One region of the Streptomyces sp. NPDC058525 genome, then DNA from elsewhere that is predicted to be linked to it. Evidence: predicted binding sites of a transcription regulator. Region 1 holds the regulator's gene; the other holds the start of a gene.
The links. Region 1 encodes HrcA, which represses chaperone genes, less so after heat shock. Its sites were predicted from a motif close to TTNGCACTCNGNNNNNCNGAGTGCNAA; they were not measured.
Positions count from the first base shown of each region.

Region 1 (10,326 bases):
CCTCCTCGGCATGGACTACCTCTCCGAGGACCGTGTCGAGATCCGCTACACCCTCCCCCTCGCGGAGATCGTCTTCGACTTCTTCGACCAGCTGAAGTCCAAGACGCGCGGCTACGCCTCCCTTGACTACGAGCCCACCGGTGAGCAGTCCGGCAGCCTGGTCAAGGTCGACATCCTGCTGCACGGCGACAAGGTCGACGCCTTCTCCGCCGTCACGCACAAGGACGCCGCCTACGCCTACGGCGTGCGCCTGGTCGCCAAGCTGCGCGAGCTCATCCCGCGGCAGGCCTTCGAGGTGCCGATCCAGGCCGCGATCGGCTCCCGCGTCATCGCCCGCGAGACCATCCGCGCCATCCGCAAGGACGTCCTCGCCAAGTGCTACGGCGGTGACATCTCCCGTAAGCGGAAGCTGCTGGAGAAGCAGAAGGAAGGCAAGAAGCGGATGAAGATGGTCGGCTCCGTGGAGGTCCCGCAGGAGGCCTTCATCGCCGTCCTCTCCAGCGACGAGTCCGCCGGCAAGAAGAAGTAGCGACACCCGCGACCGCTGCGGAAGCAGGCCCTCACGCTCCGGCGCGGGGGCCTCTTTCGTTATGAACCGGCCGCTCGCGAGCTCTTACGCAGGCGGCGCACGGCCTCTAGTCTGATCACTGCTCGATGGTTACTCGCCAGTCACCTGCTGGTTACGTCTCAAACCCCGCCTGTCCCGATGCGCACCCCAAGCGCCCCACGCCCACGCACTGCCGCGTGGTCCGGTCCGGAGGATGTCGTGAGCGACACACAGACCTTGATCGAGAACCGTCCGCCCACGGTGGCGGCCCTCTTCCTTGAGCGCGTGGCCGCCACGCCCCATGCGGAGGCGTACCGGTATCCGGTACCCGCGGCCGGCGGCCAGGGTCCCGACGACTGGAAGTCGCTGAGCTGGGGCCAGGCGGCCGAGCGGGTCTTCGCCATCGCCGCCGGGCTGATCGACCTGGGCCTCGGCTCCGAGGAGCGGGTCGCGCTCGCCTCCAACACCCGGGTCGAGTGGATCCTCGGCGACCTCGGCGTGATGTGCGCCGGCGGCGCGGTGACCACGATCTACCCGACGACGAACGCCGAGGAGTCGGCGTACATCCTGGCGGACTCCGAGAGCCGGGTGCTCATCGCCGAGGACGGCGCGCAGCTGGCCAAGGCGCGCGAGCGCCGCGCCGAGCTGCCCCGCCTGGCCCACGTGGTGGTCGTGGAGACCGCGGACGCGGTCGCCGCCGAGGGCGACCCCGAGGGCTGGGTGCTCTCGCTCGCCGATCTGGAGGCGCGCGGCAAGGAGTACCTCGCCAAGCACCCCGAGGCGGTCAAGGAGCGGATCGCGGCCATCACCGCCGACCAGCTCGCCACCCTCATCTACACCTCCGGCACCACCGGCCGCCCCAAGGGCGTCCGCCTGCCGCACGACAACTGGTCGTACATGGCCAAGGCCACCGTCGCCACCGGCCTGATCACCAAGGACGACGTCCAGTACCTGTGGCTGCCGCTGGCCCACGTCTTCGGCAAGGTGCTGACCTCCGGCCAGATCGAGGTCGGCCACGTGACCGCCGTCGACGGCCGCATCGACAAGATCATCGAGAACCTGCCGGTCGTGCAGCCGACCTACATGGCGGCCGTCCCGCGCATCTTCGAGAAGGTCTACAACGGCGTCGCCGCCAAGGCCCGGGCCGGCGGCGGGGCGAAGTACAAGATCTTCCAGTGGTCGGCCGGCGTGGCCCGCGAGTACGCCAAGGTCACCCAGGACAACTTCCGCCGCACGGGTCAGGCGACCGCCCCCTTCGGCCTCGCCACCAAGCACAAGATCGCCGACGCGCTCGTCTTCTCCAAGCTCCGCGACGCCTTCGGCGGCAACCTGCGGGCCGCCGTCTCCGGCGCCTCCGCCCTTGCACCCGACATCGGCTACTTCTTCTCCGGCGCGGGCATCCACATCCTCGAGGGCTACGGCCTGACCGAGTCCAGTGCCGCCTCCTTCGTCAACCCGGGCGAGGCCTACCGCACCGGCACCGTCGGCAAGCCGCTCCCCGGCACCGAGGTCCGCATCGCCGACGACGGCGAGGTGCTGCTGCGCGGCCCCGGCATCATGCAGGGCTACCACGGGCAGCCGGAGAAGACCGCCGAGGTGCTGGAGTCCGACGGCTGGCTGCACACGGGAGACATCGGCGAGCTCTCGCCCGACGGCTACCTGCGCATCACCGACCGCAAGAAGGACCTGATCAAGACCTCGGGCGGCAAGTACGTCGCCCCGGCCGAGATCGAGGGCCAGTTCAAGGCGATCTGCCCGTACGTGTCGACCATCGTCGTGCACGGCGCCGACCGGAACTTCTGCTCCGCCCTGATCGCGCTCGACGAGCCGTCGATCATGGGCTGGGCCGCCGGGAACGGGCTGGAGGGCAAGACGTACCCGCAGGTCCTGGCCGCGCCGGAGACCAACCGCCTGATCGAGACGTACGTACAGACCCTCAACGAGGGCCTCCAGCGGTGGCAGACGGTCAAGAAGTTCCGGATCCTGCCGCGCGACCTCGACATCGAGCACGGCGACCTCACGCCCAGCCTCAAGCTGAAGCGGCCGGTCGTCGAGCGTGAGTTCAAGCACCTGATCGACGAGATGTACGAGGGCTCGCGCGAGGCGTAGCCGGGGGCGCCGGGCACGGCGTAAACGACCATGGGGCAGTGCGGGATGATGGGGTCATGCCTTCCGCACTGCCCGACGGTGAACCCATGCCCGAAGACGGCTCGCTGCCGTCGCACGCCCTGGCGGGGGCGGGGGACCGGCCGCTCGGCTTCTACCTGCACGTGCCGTACTGCGCCACGCGGTGCGGCTACTGCGACTTCAACACCTACACGGCCACCGAGCTGCGGGGCACCGGCGGTGTGCTCGCCTCGCGGGAGAACTACGCCGACACCCTGATCGACGAGGTCCGCCTCGCCCGCAAGGTGCTCGGGGACGACCCGCGGGCCGTGCGGACGGTCTTCGTGGGCGGCGGCACGCCGACGCTGCTGCCCGCCGGGGACCTCGTGCGGATGCTCGCGGCGATCCGGGACGAGTTCGGCCTGGCCGAGGACGCGGAGATCACCACCGAGGCCAATCCGGAGTCGGTGAACCCGCAGTACCTGGCCGAGCTGCGGGCCGGCGGCTTCAACCGGATCTCCTTCGGCATGCAGAGCGCCCGGCAGCACGTCCTGAAGGTCCTGGACCGCACGCACACCCCCGGGCGCCCGGAGGCCTGCGTCGCCGAGGCGCGCGCGGCGGGCTTCGAGCACGTCAACCTGGACCTGATCTACGGCACGCCCGGGGAGTCCGACGAGGACTGGCGGGCTTCGCTCTCCGCCGCGCTGGGCGCCGGGCCGGACCACATCTCGGCGTACGCGCTGATCGTGGAGGAGGGCACCCAGCTGGCGCGGCGGATCCGCCGGGGCGAGGTCCCGATGACGGACGACGACGTGCACGCCGACCGCTACCTGATCGCGGACGCGGTGATGGCGGAGGCCGGGTACTCCTGGTACGAGGTGTCGAACTGGGCCTCCTCGCAGGCCGGGCGCTGCCTGCACAACGAGCTGTACTGGCGCGGCGCCGACTGGTGGGGCGCGGGTCCGGGCGCGCACTCGCACGTGGGCGGGGTGCGGTGGTGGAACGTCAAGCACCCGGGGGCGTACGCCGCCGCGCTGGCGGAGGGGCGGTCCCCGGGCGCCGGACGCGAGCTCCTCTCCGAGGAGGACCGGCGGGTCGAGCGGATCCTGCTGGAGCTGCGGCTGGTGGACGGCGTACCGCTGTCGCTGCTGGCACCCGCCGGGCTGGCCGCCTCGCGGCGGGCGCTGGCGGACGGGCTGCTGGAGCCGGAGCCGTACGGGGCCGGCCGGGCCGTGCTGACCCTGCGGGGGCGGCTGCTGGCCGACGCGGTGGTCCGGGACCTGGTGGACTGACGCGGCGCACGGCCCGGCGCCCGTGGGCGCTTCAGGCCGTCACGTGGTCGATGAGGTGTTCCACGGAGCCCAGGAGGGTGGGCTCCAGGTCCTTGTACGAGGTCACGCGGGACAGGATGTGCTGCCAGGCGGCACCGGTGTTCTCGGGCCAGCCCAGGGCCCGGCAGATGCCCGTCTTCCAGTCCTGGCCGCGCGGGACCACGGGCCAGGCCGGGATGCCCAGGGCGGACGGTTTCACCGCCTGCCAGACGTCCACGTACGGGTGGCCCACGATCAGGACGTCCGGGGAGGTCACCGACGCCGCGATGCGCGACTCCTTCGAGCCCGGCACGAGGTGGTCCACCAGGATCCCCAGGCGGGCGTCCGGGGCCGGGGCGAATTCCGCGACGATGGCCGGGAGGTCGTCGATGCCCTCCAGGTACTCCACCACCACGCCCTCGATCCGCAGGTCGTCCCCCCAGACCCTCTCCACCAGCTCCGCGTCGTGGCGGCCCTCCACGTAGATGCGCCCGGCCCGCGCCACCCGCGCCCTGGCCCCCGGCACGGCGATCGAGCCCGAGGCGGTGCGGCGGGGCGCGGCGGGGGCCCGCGAGGGGCGGACCAGGGTGACCACGGCCCCGTCCAGCAGGAAGCCCCGCGGCTCCAGCGGGAACACCCGCCGCTTGCCGAAGCGGTCCTCCAGGGTCACCGTGCCCGCCTCGCAGGCCACCACCGCGCCGCAGAAGTCCGTACCGGCCACCTCGACCACCAGGTCGGGCTCCGCGGCCACCTCCGGCACGGCCTTGGGGCGCTTCCACTGGGGGGTCAGGTCGGGGGAGTACTCGCGCATCCGGCCGAGCGTAGGAGAGGCGCGGCGAACACGCCTACGACACGCCGAAACGCGCGGCCAGTGTGGCGCGTTGCGCACGCACGAAGGCCGCGGACACCACCGCTCCGTGACCCGGCACGTACTGCGCGTCGTCCCCGCCCAGCGCGAGCAGCCGGTCCAGCGCCGCCGGCCACTGCCGGGGCACCGCGTCCGGGCCCGCCGAGGGCTCGCCCGACTCCTCGACCAGGTCCCCGCAGAACACCGTCTCGCGCTCGCCCGGCACGAAGACCGCCAGATCGTGGCGCGTGTGCCCGGGCCCCACATTGGCCAGCAGCACTTGCACCCCGCCCAGTTCCAGCGTCCACTCGCCCGACACCAGGTGCTTCGGAGCCACCATCAGGTCCACCGCCTCCGCGGCCTCCGCCTCGGCCAGGCCGTGGCGCACCGCGTCCCCGCGCAGCTCCTCGCGGCCGGTGGCCAGCAGCGCGTCCAGCCCGACCGCCCCGAACACCTCGGCTCCGGAGAAGGCGGCCCCGCCCAGCACGTGGTCGAAATGTCCGTGCGTGAATGCGATATGGGTCACGTGCCGGCCCGTCAGCCGCTCCGCCTCGGCCCTCACCCGCGCGCCCTCGCGCAGACACGAACCGGGGTCGACGAGGAGCACGGAATCGTCCCCCACCACCAGTCCCACGGTGCAGTCCCACACCGGAAGCCGCCGGCGCCCGGCCCGCCCGGTCAGCCTTTCCCAGCCCGCCTCTTCCCAACGCACGTCCATGCCGCGACGCTACCCTGGCGGGCCTCCCTTGCCAGGGTCTTACTACCCGGCCGTACACTGAGCGGGGGATCTCTGGCACTCGAACGACCAGAGTGCCAATGACCGGGCTCCAACGACCGAGCTTTCAACGAACGCGGCAACGGACCACAGCTGGAGGTGTGCGCGATGCTCAGCGAACGCAGACTCGAAGTGCTGCGCGCCATCGTCCAGGACTACGTCGGGACGGAGGAGCCGGTCGGCTCCAAGGCGCTCACCGAGCGGCACCGCCTCGGCGTCTCGCCCGCCACCGTGCGCAACGACATGGCCGTGCTGGAGGAGGAGGGCTACATCGCCCAGCCCCACACCAGCGCCGGCCGGATCCCCACCGACAAGGGCTACCGCCTCTTCGTCGACAAGCTGGCGGGGGTCAAGCCGCTGTCGTCGCCCGAGCGCCGGGCCATCCAGAACTTCCTCGACGGGGCCGTGGACCTCGACGACGTGGTCGGCCGGACGGTGCGGCTGCTCGCGCAGCTGACCCGGCAGGTCGCCGTCGTCCAGTACCCGAGCCTGACCCGGTCGACCGTCCGGCACGTGGAGCTGCTCTCGCTCGCTCCCGCGCGCCTGATGCTCGTACTGATCACGGACACCGGGCGCGTCGAACAGCGGCTGATCGACTGCTCGAGCCCCTTCGGGGAGACCTCGCTGGCCGATCTGCGGGCGCGGCTCAACAGCCGGGTCGTGGGGCGCCGGTTCACCGACGTTCCCCCGCTCGTCCAGGACCTCCCCGAGTCCTTCGAGGCGGATGACCGGGGCACGGTGTCCACCGTGCTCTCGACGCTCCTCGAAACCCTGGTCGAGGAAGCAGAAGAGCGGCTGATGATCGGCGGCACCGCCAATCTCACCCGCTTCGGACACGATTTTCCCCTGACGATCAGGCCGGTGCTCGAAGCGCTGGAGGAGCAGGTCGTGCTCCTCAAGCTGCTGGGCGAGGCCAACGAGTCGGGAATGGCCGTACGGATCGGGCACGAGAACGCCTACGAGGGGCTGAACTCCACGTCGGTCGTCTCGGTCGGTTACGGTTCGGGCGGCGAAACGGTCGCCAAACTCGGCGTGGTCGGACCGACCCGCATGGACTACCCCGGAACGATGGGAGCGGTACGCGCAGTGGCACGTTACGTCGGACAGATCCTGGCGGAGTCGTAAGTGGCCACGGACTACTACGCCGTTCTCGGCGTGCGCCGCGACGCATCGCAGGACGAGATCAAGAAGGCCTTCCGGCGCCTCGCGCGTGAACTCCACCCGGATGTGAATCCGGATCCGAAGACGCAGGAGCGCTTCAAGGAGATCAACGCGGCCTACGAGGTGCTCTCGGACCCGCAGAAGAAGCAGGTCTACGACCTGGGCGGCGACCCGCTGTCCTCGTCGGGCGGCGGTGCCGGAGCGGGCGGCTTCGGAGCGGGTGGCTTCGGCAACTTCTCCGACATCATGGACGCCTTCTTCGGCCAGGCCTCGCAGCGCGGCCCGCGCTCGCGGACCCGGCGCGGCCAGGACGCCATGATCCGCCTCGACCTGGAGCTGGACGAGGCGGCCTTCGGGACGACCAAGGACATCCAGGTCGACACGGCCGTCGTCTGCACCACCTGCTCGGGCGAGGGCGCAGCCCCCGGCACCTCCGCGCAGACGTGTGACATGTGCCGCGGCCGCGGCGAGGTCTCGCAGGTCACCCGGTCCTTCCTGGGCCAGGTCATGACCTCGCGCCCCTGCCCGCAGTGCCAGGGCTTCGGCACCGTCGTCCCGACCCCGTGCCCCGAGTGCGCGGGCGACGGCCGGGTCCGGTCCCGCCGCAGCCTCACCGTCAAGATCCCGGCCGGTGTCGAGAACGGCACCCGCATCCAGCTCGCGGGCGAGGGCGAGGTCGGCCCCGGCGGCGGCCCCGCCGGCGACCTGTACGTGGAGATCCACGAGCTGCCGCACCCGGTCTTCCAGCGGCGCGGGGACGACCTGCACTGCACGGTGACCATCCCGATGACGGCGGCGTCCCTGGGCACCAAGTGCCCGCTGGAGACGCTGGACGGCATGGAGGAGATCGACATCCGGCCCGGCACCCAGTCCGGCCAGTCGATCCCGCTGCACGGGCGCGGCGTCACCCACCTGCGCGGTGGCGGACGCGGCGACCTGATCGTCCACGTCGAGGTGACCACCCCGAACAAGCTGGACGCCCAGCAGGAGGAGCTGCTGCGCCAGCTGGCGAAGCTGCGCGGCGAGGAGCGGCCGACCGGCCAGTTCGCGCCGGGCCAGCAGGGGCTGTTCAGCCGCCTGAAGGACGCCTTCAACGGCCGCTGACCGCCTGCGACCTCTGATCGACGAGCCCGGCCGGGGGATGCCCCCGGCCGGGCTCGCCGTATGCGTTCCGGCCGCGCCGGGAAGCGGACTATGCCAGGCGAATGCGGTGATTCGGTCCCCTGAGCGGGACATGGCACGATGCAGTGCATGACCTCGGCACCGAACGGTCTCTGCGCATACCCGATCGTGCAGGCCCCCATGGCGGGCGGCGCCTCCTGTCCGCCCCTGGCCGCCGCCGTGTGCGAGGCGGGCGGACTGGGCTTCCTGGCCGGCGGGTACAAGACCGCCGACGGCATGTACCAGGAGATCAAGCAGGTGCGCGCCCTCACCCGGCGCCCCTTCGGGGTGAACCTCTTCATGCCGCAGACCGGCCACGTGGACCCGGCCGCCGTCGAGGCCTACCGCGGGCAGCTGGCCGGCGAGGCGAGCTGGTACGAGATCTCCCTGGCCGCCGAGGACATCATCGGCACCTGCGACGACGGCTACGACGCCAAGCTCGCCATCCTCCTGGAGGACCCGGTCCCGGTCGTCTCCTTCACCTTCGGCTGTCCCGCCCCGGCGGTCCTGGCCTCCCTGCGCCAGGCCGGCACGTACTCCGTCGTCACCGCGACCTCCGTCGAGGAGGCCCGCCGCGCGCAGGAGGCCGGGGCCGACGCCGTCTGCGTCCAGGGCGTCGAGGCCGGCGGGCACCAGGGCACGCACCGGGACGACCCGCAGGCCGACGGCACGGCGTCGGTGGGCCTGCTGGCGCTCGTGGCCCAGGTACGGGAGGCCGTCGCGCTCCCCATCATCGCGGCGGGCGGGCTGATGCGGGGCTCCCAGATCGCCGCGCTGCTCGCGGCGGGCGCCGAGGCGGCCCAGCTCGGCACCGCCTTCCTGGCCTGCCCGGAGTCGGGCGCGGATCCGCTGCACAAGAAGGCCCTGACGGACCCGCTGTTCGTCCGCACCGAGCTCACCCGGGCCTTCTCCGGGCGGCCGGGGCGGGGCCTGGTCAACCGGTTCATGCGCGAGCACGGACCGTACGCCCCCGCCGCCTACCCGCAGATCCACCACCTGACCTCGGGGCTGCGCAAGGCGGCCGCCGCGGCCGGGGACCCGCAGGGCATGGCCCTGTGGGCGGGCCAGGGGCACCGGCTGGCGCGGGCGCTGCCCGCCGGGGAGCTGATGGAGGTGCTGGCGGCCGAACTGGCCGAGGCACAGAGCACGTTGAAGGCAATGCAGATGAGGAGTGCGTCATGACCGCCCCGGTGTTCGTGGTCAAAGAGGTCCCGGCGGGACCGGAGTTCGTCCTGGACGGCCCTGAGGGCCGGCACGCGGTGTCCGTGAAGCGGCTGAACCCGGGCGAGGCGGTGGTCCTCACGGACGGCCGGGGCGGCTGGGCCGAGGCGGTCGTGAAGGCGGCGGAGGGCAAGGACCGGCTGGTCCTGACCGTGTCCGGCGCCTTCGAGGAAGCCGGGCCGACCGTCCGGATCACCGTCGTCCAGGCCCTGCCCAAGGGGGACCGGGGCGAGGTGGCCGTGGAGACCATGACCGAGACGGGCGTGGACGCGATCGTGCCCTGGCAGGCCTCGCGGTGCATCACGCAGTGGCGCGGCGACCGCGGCGCCAAGTCCCTGGCCAAGTGGCGGGCCACCGCCCGTGAGGCGGGCAAGCAGTCCCGCCGGGTCCGCTTCCCGGACGTGGCCGAGGCCCTGTCCACCAAGCAGGTGGCGGCACTGCTGGCCGGCGCCGACCTGGCGATGGTCCTCCACGAGGACCGCGACACCCCCTCCGAGGCCCTGGCCGAGGCCGAGCTCCCGGCGACGGGGTCCATCGTGCTGGTGGTCGGCCCGGAGGGCGGGGTCTCCCCGGAGGAGCTGGCCGTCTTCGCCGAGGCGGGAGCCCGCCCGTACCGGTTGGGCCGCTCGGTCCTGCGCACCTCGACCGCCGGCACCGCGGCGACGGCGGTCCTGCTGGCCCGCACCGGCCGCTGGAGCTGACCCCCGCGGACGGCGGGCGGACCGGGGGTGGAGGCCGCGGAGTCCCGTACGCGGTCCGGGGATACGATGCCCGGAGCGATCAACGACACGGAGGCGAAGCGATGGCCGGGGAACCGCAGGCCGACTGCCTGTTCTGCAAGATCGTCGCGGGGAGCATCCCGGCGACCGTGGTCCGGGAGACCGACACGACCTTCGCCTTCCGGGACATCAACCCGCAGGCGCCGACGCACGTCCTGGTCATCCCCAAGGTGCACTACCCCGACGCGGCCTCGCTGGCGGCGGCCGAGCCCGCCATCACCGCCGACCTCCTCGCCGAGGCCGGCCGCATCGCCCTCGACGAGAAGCTCACCGACCACGGCTACCGGGTCGTCTTCAACACGGGCGCCGGCGCCGGCCAGACCGTCTTCCACGCCCACGCGCACGTCCTCGGCGGCCGCGGCCTCCAGTGGCCCCCCGGATAACCCGTGTCCGTACGCGAGTTCGTGGTGCTGGGCACC
Region 1 covers NZ_JBHXNP010000004.1:23,397-33,722, forward strand. Annotated here, with positions in the region: gene lepA (translation elongation factor 4) at 1-529, shown strand, start outside; gene ACFWP3_RS03315 (AMP-dependent synthetase/ligase) at 767-2,656, shown strand; gene hemW (radical SAM family heme chaperone HemW) at 2,713-3,945, shown strand; gene ACFWP3_RS03325 (DUF3097 domain-containing protein) at 3,977-4,774, opposite strand; gene ACFWP3_RS03330 (MBL fold metallo-hydrolase) at 4,809-5,528, opposite strand; gene hrcA (heat-inducible transcriptional repressor HrcA) at 5,694-6,710, shown strand; gene dnaJ (molecular chaperone DnaJ) at 6,711-7,850, shown strand; gene ACFWP3_RS03345 (nitronate monooxygenase) at 7,998-9,089, shown strand; gene ACFWP3_RS03350 (16S rRNA (uracil(1498)-N(3))-methyltransferase) at 9,086-9,829, shown strand; gene ACFWP3_RS03355 (histidine triad nucleotide-binding protein) at 9,931-10,290, shown strand; gene ACFWP3_RS03360 (ribonuclease Z) at 10,294-10,326, shown strand, end outside.

Region 2 (10,326 bases), on a different contig from region 1:
TGTTCGCGACCTCGCACCTGCCCTCCGACATCGTCGCCGCATCCGCGATCACCCAGCCCGACTCCGGCCCCGGCGGGACGTACGCGCGCCTGGCCGAACTGGGCCACGCGCCGGTCCACTTCCGGGAGGAGGTCCGCTCCCGCATGCCTTCGGCGGCGGAGGCCGAGCGCCTGGCGCTCGCGCTGGGCACCCCCGTCATCCAGATCGTGCGCACCGCGTACGCCGAAGGAGGGCGGGCCGTCGAAGTGAACGAGATGACCCTCGACTCCGCCTCCTACGTCCTGGAATACGACTTCGACGCCTGACCGCCGTGAGCGGTCCCTTGCCGGGTGCGAACAGTCTGGTGCCCGCGGCTTCCGCCGTCGTCGTCGATGACGACGGCCGGGTCTTGCTGCAGCGACGCACGGACAACGGCATGTGGGCGCTGCCCGGCGGCAAGATGGAACTGGGGGAGTCCATCGGCGACTGCGCGGTCCGGGAGACCTTCGAGGAAACCGGCATCACCGTCGAGATCACCGGGATCGTCGGGACGTACACCGACCCGGGACACGTCTTCGCCTACGACGACGGCGAGGTCCGGCAGGAATTCTCGATCTGCCTCACTGCCCGACCCATCGGAGGCAGCCTCCGGGTGTCGGACGAGTCGTTCGAGGTGGCGTGGTTCGCCCCCGATGCCGTTGACGGTCTGCCGATGGTGCCCAGCATCCGCAAACGCATCAGCGATTGGCGTGCCGGACACGGACCCGTCGTCCGCTGACGCGTCGGGCCCGCCCCCCGAGCCCCCCCAAACCAGGTCAGTCGGCTCCCGTGCGGGCGAGGTCCGTTGTGGCCATCGGGGTGATCGTTGTTTCCGCCGGGCCGCGGGCGTCCGCCTCGCGTTGGCGTTCCGCGCTGTCGCTGATGCGCAGGAGCAGGGCGATCATGATCCAGTTGGCCAGCAGGGACGAGCCGCCCTTGGCCAGGAACGGCAGGGCCTTGCCCGTCAGGGGGATCAGGCCCGTGACGCCGCCGGCGACCACGAAGACCTGGAGGGCCAGCGCCGAGGCGAGGCCCACCGCCAGCAGCTTGCCGAAGGGGTCGCGGGCGCCGAGCGCCATCCGCAGCCCCCGCTGCACGAGGAGCGCGTACAGGATCAGGACCGCCATCACCCCGGCCAGGCCGAGCTCCTCGCCGACCGTGGTCAGGATGAAGTCGCTGCGGCCCGCGAACTTGATCAGCTCCGGGTGCCCCATGCCGAGGCCCGTCCCGGAGATGCCGCCGGTGCCGAAGCTGAACAGCGCCTGCGCCGACTGGTCCGAGGTGACCCCCGGCGGCGGCTTGTCCCAGTAGTACGACAGCGGGTTGAGCCACGCCGCCACGCGCGCCTTGACGTGCGGTTCCGTCGAGCCCACCGCGAACGCGCCCACCGCCGCCATGAGCAGGCCGCACACGATCCAGCTGGTGCGCTCGGTTGCCACGTACAGCATCACCACGAAGACGCCGAAGAAGATCAGCGAGGTGCCGAGGTCGCGTTCGAAGACCAGCACCAGCATCGAGACGATCCACACCGTGATGATCGGTCCCAGCTGCCGCATCGGGGGCAGCCGCATCCCGAGGAACTTGCGGCCCGTCAGGGCCAGCGAGTCCCGGTGGATGACCAGATAGCCCGCGAAGAAGATCGCGATCATGATCTTCACGAACTCGCCCGGCTGCAGCGAGAAGCCGAAGAGGATGATCCACCGCTTCGCGCCGTACGTGTCCGCACCGAAGAAGGCGGGGGCGATCAGCAGCACCAGCGCGACGGCCATCGTGATGTAGATGAACCGCTGGAGCAGCCGGTGGTCGCGCAGCAGGGCGACCACCAGGATGCAGGCGGCGACGCCGATCACCGTCCACATCAGCTGGTCCGGGGCGTTCGCCGCCGAGTCGTAGCGCTCGATGTACCCCTGGTCGAGGCGGTGGATCAGCACCAGCCCCAACCCGGTCAGCAGCATGGCCAGCGGGAAGATCAGCGGGTCCGCGTACGCCGCGAACCGGCGGATGCCCAGGTGCCCGACCAGCGCGAGCAGCGTCATGCTGATCGTGAAGCCGGTCAGGTTCGGCGGCAGCTCGCCGTTCATCGCGAGGCCGGCGTTGGCATGGCCGAAAACGGCGATCACGACGACGAAGACCAGCAGCAGCGCCTCGGTGCGGCGGCGCGAGCCCGCCGACGTCAGGGGTTTCAGTCCACGCACGGGATGCCGCCACCGTCCGTCGAGCCGGACGTGGACGTGGGGGCGGGTGACTCGGGAGAGCTGGGCGGTGTGGACGGTCCGGGGGCGGCGGACTTCGACTGCGCCCCCGCCGAGGCTGAAGCGGCGCCCGGTGCGCTCGGGCTCGGAGGGGCCTTCGGCCCGATCTGCTCGGCAATGAGGCGCTTTATCTTCATATCATCTACGACGTTGATGTCCTCCCCATGGTTCCTTCCGAACCCCTCGATGGGGAGTGTCGTGAATTGCACCTTCCCGCCGGACAGGTTCTTCGCCTGCTTCACGAACGACAGCAGATCCCACCCCTCGTCCGTCACCACGTCCTGCTTCGCGGCCTCGACCAGCTTCATCAGCTTGACCGGGTCGGTGAAGGTCCCGGCCGAGTTCAGCTTCTTCGTCGCGCCCGCGAGGAAGGCCTGCTGCCGCTTCGTCCGGTCCAGGTCACCCCTGGCCAGGCCGTGCCGCTGGCGTACGAAGGCGAGCGACTGCTGGCCGTTCAGGGTCTGCGGGCCGGCCGGGAAGTCGGCGCCGGAGTACCGGTCCTTCACCGGCTTGTTCAGGCACACCGGTACCCCGCCCAGCGCGTCCGCGAGGTGGTAGAAACCGGCCAGATTCAGCTCGGCGAAGTGATCGATCGGCACCCCCAGGAAGTTCCGCACCGTCTCGATCTCCGCCTTGCGCCCCGCCTCCCGGCCCTCGCGCTCCAGCTGTCGGCGATCACCGACCCCCTGCGCGACGAGCTGCTCCTGCTTCTTCTCCTTCGCGAGCCCGTAGGCCTTCTTGATCTTGTCCTTGCCGTGGCCCGCTATGTCGACGAAGTCGTCGCGCGGGATCGAGAAGGCCTTCGCCGGGCTGCCGTCGCCGGGTACGTGGAGCAGGATCAGGGTGTTCGCGTTGTAGCCGCCGATGTCCGAACTGCCGGCATGCAGCTTGTCCAGCACGTCGTCCGGCAGGTCCTCGCCGTTCTGGTCCTTGCGGCTGTCCAGGCCCATGAGCAGGACGTTCACATCGCCGTACTTCGACTTCTCCGCGCCCTCCAGGGCCTTGGAGCTGCCGATGCTGGAGGCCAGGTCCCGGTACAGGTACCAGGCGCCGCCGCCCGCCATGACCGCCAGCGCGCAGCCGGTGATCAGCAGGGTGCGGCCGAGCCGCCGTCGACGGGAGATCCGGTGGCCTGGGGCAGTCGTCTTCCTCCGGTGCGCGCTCATGCCTGTCGATGGTGGGGCAGGGACGCTGAAGGAATCCTGAGGGCCGGAGGGAACGGATGCGCCGGAGGGGACGGATGCGCCGGAGGGGACGGATGCGTCGCAGACGCCGAAGGCGCCGCCGCTAGCGGCACGGGATGCGCAGCACCAGCCGCGCGCCCCCGCCGGGCCCCGGCGCCGGCAGTGCCCGTACGTCGCCCCCGTGCGCCCGCGCGATCTCCCGGGCGATGGCCAGGCCGAGCCCCGTCCCGCCGCTGGCCCGGCCCCGGTCCGCGTCCAGCCGTACGAACCGCTCGAACACCCGGTCCCGGTCCGCCTCCGGGATCCCCGGACCGTCGTCGGTGACCTCCAGCACCGCCCAGGTGCGTCCGCCCGCTGTGTCCGCCGCCGCCCGCACCACCACCTCGGCGCGCGCGTACCGCAGGGCGTTGTCCACGAGGTTGGCCAGCGCCCGCTCCAGCCGCGCCGGGTCTCCGGCGGCCGGTACGGGCGAACGCGCGTCCAGCCGCAGCGCCACCCGGGGGCCGCCCCGGCGCGCCACGTCCTCCGCGGCCAGCAGCGCCAGGTCGACCGGCTCGCTCCGCGGCCGCGGCCCGCCGTCGAGGCGGGCCAGCAGCAGCAGGTCCGCCGCGATCCGCTGGAGCCGCTCGGTGTCGGCCAGCGCGGCCGCCACCGACTCCCGGTCGGGGCGGTCCATGGCCAGGGCCACCTCCAGCCGGGAGCGGACGGCGGCCAGCGGATTGCGCAGCTCGTGCGAGGCGTCCGCGGTGAACTGCCGCTGCCGGGCGTCGGCGCGCTCCAGCCGGTCCAGGGTGCCGTTGACGGTACGGGCCAGCTGCGCGATCTCGTCCGCCCCGCCCGGGTCCGGAACCCGCCGGTCCAGCTCGCTCGCGGTGACCGCCTCCAGCTCGTTGCGGATGGCGGTCACCGGGCGCAGCGCGAGCCCGGTCACCCACCAGGCCAGGGCCGCGGCGAAGGCGATCAGCGGGGGCGCGCCCGCCAGCAGCCCGACCGCGACGGCCCCGGTCGCGTCGTCGACGTCGCCGAGCACGGTCACGGCGTACACGGTGTGCGGGTCGTGCGCGCCCGGCGGACCGGCCGCCTCCACCGCGACCGCCACGCGCCGCTCCCCGCCGGGGCGGGCGGGCGGCAGCACGGCCGACCGCGAGTCCTCCCCCGAACCACTTCCGCCTGAGCCCCCGCCCGATCCGCCCCCGGGCCCCAGCCCGCCGAGGTCCCCGAGGTCCGGGACATCCGCCGGATCGCCGCTGGTCGCCACCGTGCGCCCCTGGGCGTCCCGTACGAGGACCAGGTCCACCCCGCGTTCGGGCGCGGGCAGCCGCCCGCCGGGCGGCAGAGTCCGGCTGTCGACCTGGGCGGCGACCTTGCGGGCGGCGAGCTCGGTCCGGCCGGTGGTGTTGTCGAGCAGGTTGGCGCGCAGCAGGGCGTACAGCCACAGGCCCCCGGTGGCCAGGACGGCGGCCATCGCGAGGGCGGCGGCCATCGCCGTACGCGCGCGGACGGTACTAGCCACCGTCCGGGGCCATCCGGTAGCCGGTCCCGTGGACGGTGAGGATCGAGCGGCGGCCGAACGGCGCGTCGATCTTCCGGCGCAGCGAGGAGACGTACACCTCAACGATGTTCGGGTCGATGCCGTGCGGGGTGTCCCAGACCTCGTCGAGGATGTCCTGCTTGGCGACGGCCCGCCCGGGCTGCTCCATCAGGCAGGCCAGTACGCCCAGTTCGCGGGCGGTGAGCTCGATGTCGTGGGAGCCGCGGCGGCAGCGGCGGCCCTGCGGGTCGAGGAGGAGGTCGCCGGCCTGGAGGGTGCTGCGGTCCGGGGCGCCCGCGCGGCGGGCCAGCGCCCGGATCCGGGCGGCGAGGACCACGAAGGAGAACGGCTTGGTGAGGTAGTCGTCGGCCCCCGAGTCCAGACCCTCGGCCTCGTCGTACTCGCCGTCCCGGGCGGTCAGCATCAGCACCGGGGTGGTGTCGCCGTGGGCGCGCATGCGGGTGCAGATCTCGTAGCCGCTCATGCCCGGCAGCATCAGGTCGAGGAGGACCACGTCGTACGGGCCGCCGGCGAGGGCGAGGTCCAGGCCGCGGTGGCCGTCGTGCGCGACCTCGACCAGGTGCCCGTCGGCGGACAGGCCTTGCCGCAGGGAGTCGGCGAGGCCTTCTTCGTCTTCGACCACGAGGATGCGCACGGCTCAAGCGTCACATATCGGGCCGAGGTGCCGGAATCGCCCCGGTTCGCCGCCGGTTCGCTGCCCGGTTAGCCGCCGGCCCGCTCCCGCTTCGCTCCCCGCCTCAACCGCCCGGGCACTCGCTGCTGTCGCCGCCGCTGCGGCACATGTGGCCCGAGCGCGTGGAGGCCGGGTCGGGGTGGGTCTCCTGCGGGGACGCTCCCCGGTACGAGGTGCTCGCCATCATCAGCAGCACCCCGGCGACCAAGGCGCAGAGCGCACCGTGCACGGCCACCGAGAACCACGCGCGCCGCCGGCCGAACCCGAAGGCGGCCGCGGCGCACACGCAGCACATCACGCCGAGGAACGCGTACGCCTCGAAGCTCAGCGGCACGCCCTGCCAGTGGGAATCCTCGGGCACGTAAGGTGCGATCAGGCCGAACTCCGTGAGGGCGGCCCACAGGACGCCCGCGACCAGGACCGCGGCCGCCAAGGCGCCCGTGAAGAGGGCCAGCACGAGGTCCGCCGCCCAGTGGAGGGGCTGCCGAGGCTGTGTCGTCATGCCCCGCAGTGTCGGGCCGGGACGCGGCCGGACGCCTGAGTACGGATACTCAGCGCGTGCCCTGCGCCCGCGCGGCCGAGGCTCCGGCACCGTGCACCCCCTCAGAGCCGTGCGCCCCCTCCGGTCCCGGCCCTGCCGCCGGCGCCCCCGATCCCGGTCCCGCAGCCGACGCCCCAGACACCCCAGGCGCCCCAGACACCCGAGGCGCCCCAGACACCCGAGGCGCCCCGGACACCCGAGGCGCCCCGGACGCTCCCGCGGCCGGCGCCCCCGGCGCCCCCGAGGCCCGCCCCCGCCTCCGCGCCAGCGCGTCCCGGGAGGCCGCGCCCACGGCCCACACCGGGAACACGAGCGAGAGCACCCCCACCGCCCCGGGCCCCAGCCAGACGAACACGCCGGGCTGTACGGCCGTATCGGCGGACGGCCCGAGGACGAAGGCCGTCCGCGGCCCGTCCGGCCGGGTGTCGAAACTGGTGTCGACCTCGACCCGCGGGATCGTGAACGATCCGTCGCCGGCCGCGAACGACCCCTCGCACATCCAGTGTTCGTCCCCGTCCGAGTCCTGCTCCGCCACGCACCGCGAGGCGAGGAAGGTGCCCTCCACCCCGGCCACCTGGGCCGCCAGCCGCGGAACGGAGCCCGACAGCATGTAGATCCCGGCCGCCAGGCCGACGGCGATCGGTAGGAGGTGGCGCGGACGCACGCCGGAGTTTGTCCTGGTCATGGCGGGAGAGTAATGAGATCGAACGCCCGTGCGCCGGGTTTTCGCCGGTTCCGCGGGCCGCTCCGCCGCAACGCCCGCCGTCGAGAATTGGCACTCCGCTTGACCGAGTGCTAATCGCCGGAATAGTGTCGCACCTGGCACTCGCCACCGGTGAGTGCCAACACAGCGACAGGCAGGTCCGGCACCCGCGACGACGGATCGACCTGGTCGCCACCTCAGACAGTTAACCCCGGATCTCCGAAGGGGGAGGTCGGATCGTGACGACCGCCAGCTCCAAGGTTGCCATCAAGCCGCTCGAGGACCGCATTGTGGTCCAGCCGCTCGACGCCGAGCAGACCACGGCCTCCGGCCTGGTCATCCCGGACACCGCGAAGGAGAAGCCCCAGGAGGGCGTCGTCCTCGCCGTGGGCCCGGGCCGCTTCGAGGACGGCCAGCGTCTCCCGCTGGACGTCAACGTCGGCGACATCGTGCTGTACAGCAAGTACGGCGGCACCGAAGTGAAGTACAGCGGCGAGGAGTACCTCGTCCTCTCGGCTCGCGACGTGCTCGCGATCGTCGAGAAGTAATTCGCTTCAAGTTTTGATTTGAGCTGCGCCCCTGGTCACCCTGCTGATGCCGGGCGGCGAGGGGCGTAGTTCGTTCCAGGCGGTGGCGGTCGCGGTGAGCGGCCGATCGCAACGAGAGGACTGAACCGCTCCCATGCCGAAGATTCTGAAGTTCGACGAGGACGCCCGTCGCGCCCTCGAGCGCGGCGTCAACAAGCTTGCCGACACGGTCAAGGTGACGATCGGCCCCAAGGGCCGCAACGTCGTCATCGACAAGAAGTTCGGCGCCCCCACCATCACCAACGACGGTGTCACCATCGCCCGCGAGGTCGAGCTGGACGACCCGTACGAGAACCTGGGCGCGCAGCTCGTGAAGGAGGTGGCGACCAAGACCAACGACATCGCGGGCGACGGCACCACCACCGCCACCGTGCTGGCCCAGGCGCTGGTCCGCGAGGGTCTGCGCAACGTCGCCGCGGGCGCGTCCCCGGCCGCCCTGAAGAAGGGCATCGACGCCGCGGTCAAGGCCGTGTCCGAGGACCTCCTCGCGACCGCCCGCCCGATCGAGGACAAGTCCGACATCGCCGCCGTGGCCGCGCTCTCCGCGCAGGACCAGCAGGTCGGCGAGCTCATCGCCGAGGCGATGGACAAGGTCGGCAAGGACGGTGTCATCACCGTCGAGGAGTCCAACGCCTTCGGCCTGGAGCTCGAGTTCACCGAGGGCATGGCCTTCGACAAGGGCTACCTCTCGCCGTACATGGTCTCCGACCAGGAGCGTATGGAGGCCGTCCTCGACGACCCGTACATCCTGATCAACCAGGGCAAGATCTCCTCCATCCAGGACCTCCTGCCGCTGCTCGAGAAGGTCATCCAGGCCGGCGCCTCGAAGCCGCTGCTGATCATCGCCGAGGACGTCGAGGGCGAGGCGCTCTCCACCCTCGTCGTCAACAAGATCCGCGGCACCTTCAACGCGGTGGCCGTCAAGGCCCCGGGCTTCGGCGACCGCCGCAAGGCGATGCTTCAGGACATGGCCACCCTCACCGGTGCCACCGTCATCGCCGAGGAGGTCGGCCTCAAGCTCGACCAGGCCGGTCTGGACGTACTGGGCTCCGCCCGCCGCGTCACGATCTCCAAGGACGACACGACCATCGTCGACGGTGGCGGCAGCCACGAAGAGGTCGTCGGCCGTGTCAACCAGATCAAGGCCGAGATCGAGTCCACGGACTCCGACTGGGACCGCGAGAAGCTGCAGGAGCGCCTGGCGAAGCTCGCCGGCGGCGTCTGCGTCATCAAGGTCGGCGCCGCCACCGAGGTGGAGCTCAAGGAGAAGAAGCACCGTCTCGAGGACGCCATCTCGGCGACCCGCGCCGCGGTCGAGGAGGGCATCGTCTCCGGCGGTGGCTCCGCGCTCGTCCACGCCGTCAAGGTCCTCGAGGACAACCTCGGCCTGACCGGCGACGAGGCCACCGGTGTCGCGGTCGTGCGCCGCGCCGCCGTCGAGCCGCTGCGCTGGATCGCCGAGAACGCCGGCCTCGAGGGCTACGTCATCACCTCGAAGGTCGCCGAGCTCGAGAAGGGCCAGGGCTTCAACGCCGCCACCGGCGAGTACGGGGACCTGGTCAAGGCCGGCGTCATCGACCCGGTGAAGGTCACCCGCTCCGCGCTGGAGAACGCCGCGTCCATCGCCTCCCTGCTGCTCACGACCGAGACCCTGGTCGTCGAGAAGCCGGCCGAGGAAGAGGGCGACGCGGGCCACGGCCACGGTCACGGCCACAGCCACTGATCGGGCACCGCGCTCGGAAGGCCCCGTCCCGCATCCGCGGGACGGGGCCTTCCCGTGTGTGCGGGGCTACATGGCGCCCAGTTGGCGCATCAGGCCCATGGCGTCCAGGTGCCACCAGCCCTCCGCGATCATCCCGTCCTCGCAGCGGAACGTCGTGGTGCCGGTCATGGTGCACTTCTTGCCGGTCGGGGCGATGCCCTGGAACTCGCCCTTGTGGGTTCCGGCCCAGCTCCACACCGTGGTGACGTAGTCGCCCTCGGCCAGCTGCGCGTCGGTGGTGAAGCGGTAGTCGAAGGCGTCGCGCCAGGCCGTGATGTCCGCGCGCACGGCGTCCCGTCCGATGACGGGAGCGTCCTTCATGGTGTCGTGGTCGACGTACTGCGGCGCCATCATCTCGTCGAGGACGTCGAGGTTCCCCTTCGTGAGGCACTCGTCGAACATCCGGTTCACCATGTGCTTGTTGATGTTCTCGTCGCGGACCACGTCGAGGTTGGTGAAGGTCGGCATCCCCTCGCACAGCGCCACCATCTCCTGGAACATCGTGTCCGTCTCCGGGAGCTGAGAGTTCCTCATGGCCTGTTCGTACGAGGGGAATTCGACCACGTCCACGTAGTGGTTCTCGTTCTCGCGGTCCTTGCCCACGATGCTGTGGGTGACGGTGCGCTTGCCCTGGCTCTGCGAGACGTACCGGTCGAGCAGCTGGTTGAGGTCGTCCTGCCGACTGGTCTTGTAATCGATTATCTGTACGAATGTCATGGCGTCTCCCGGGCTGGATGGGACACGTCCATTTTAGGGAGATTTCACCCATTCGGCGGGTTTACCGGCGAGTTAACGGGCTACTGGGGTCCGTACTTGCGGCCCGTCCGGGACGAGACCCCGCCCAGCAGCCCGCGCGGCGTCAGCTTCACCACGCCCATCAGCGCCTTGTACCGCGGATCGGGGATCGACACCGTCTTGCCGCGCGCCAGGTCCGCCAGGGCCGCGGCCACCAGCTTGTCGGCGTCGAGCCACATCCAGCCGGGGATGTTGTCGGTGCCCATGCCGGCGCGCTGGTGGAACTCGGTGCGCACGAAGCCGGGGCACAGGGCCATCA
Region 2 covers NZ_JBHXNP010000099.1:7,848-18,173, reverse strand. Annotated here, with positions in the region: gene ACFWP3_RS33515 (GntR family transcriptional regulator) at 1-305, shown strand, start outside; gene ACFWP3_RS33510 (NUDIX hydrolase) at 302-757, shown strand; gene ACFWP3_RS33505 (FtsW/RodA/SpoVE family cell cycle protein) at 795-2,213, opposite strand; gene ACFWP3_RS33500 (LCP family protein) at 2,201-3,436, opposite strand; gene ACFWP3_RS33495 (sensor histidine kinase) at 3,558-4,967, opposite strand; gene ACFWP3_RS33490 (response regulator transcription factor) at 4,960-5,640, opposite strand; gene ACFWP3_RS33485 (DUF6234 family protein) at 5,744-6,181, opposite strand; gene ACFWP3_RS33480 (hypothetical protein) at 6,231-6,905, opposite strand; gene groES (co-chaperone GroES) at 7,163-7,471, shown strand; gene groL (chaperonin GroEL) at 7,605-9,233, shown strand; gene ACFWP3_RS33465 (ester cyclase) at 9,300-9,989, opposite strand; gene ACFWP3_RS33460 (SDR family NAD(P)-dependent oxidoreductase) at 10,070-10,326, opposite strand, start outside.
Region 2: the regulator HrcA is predicted to act here: its motif matches at 6,993-7,019, upstream of groES (co-chaperone GroES).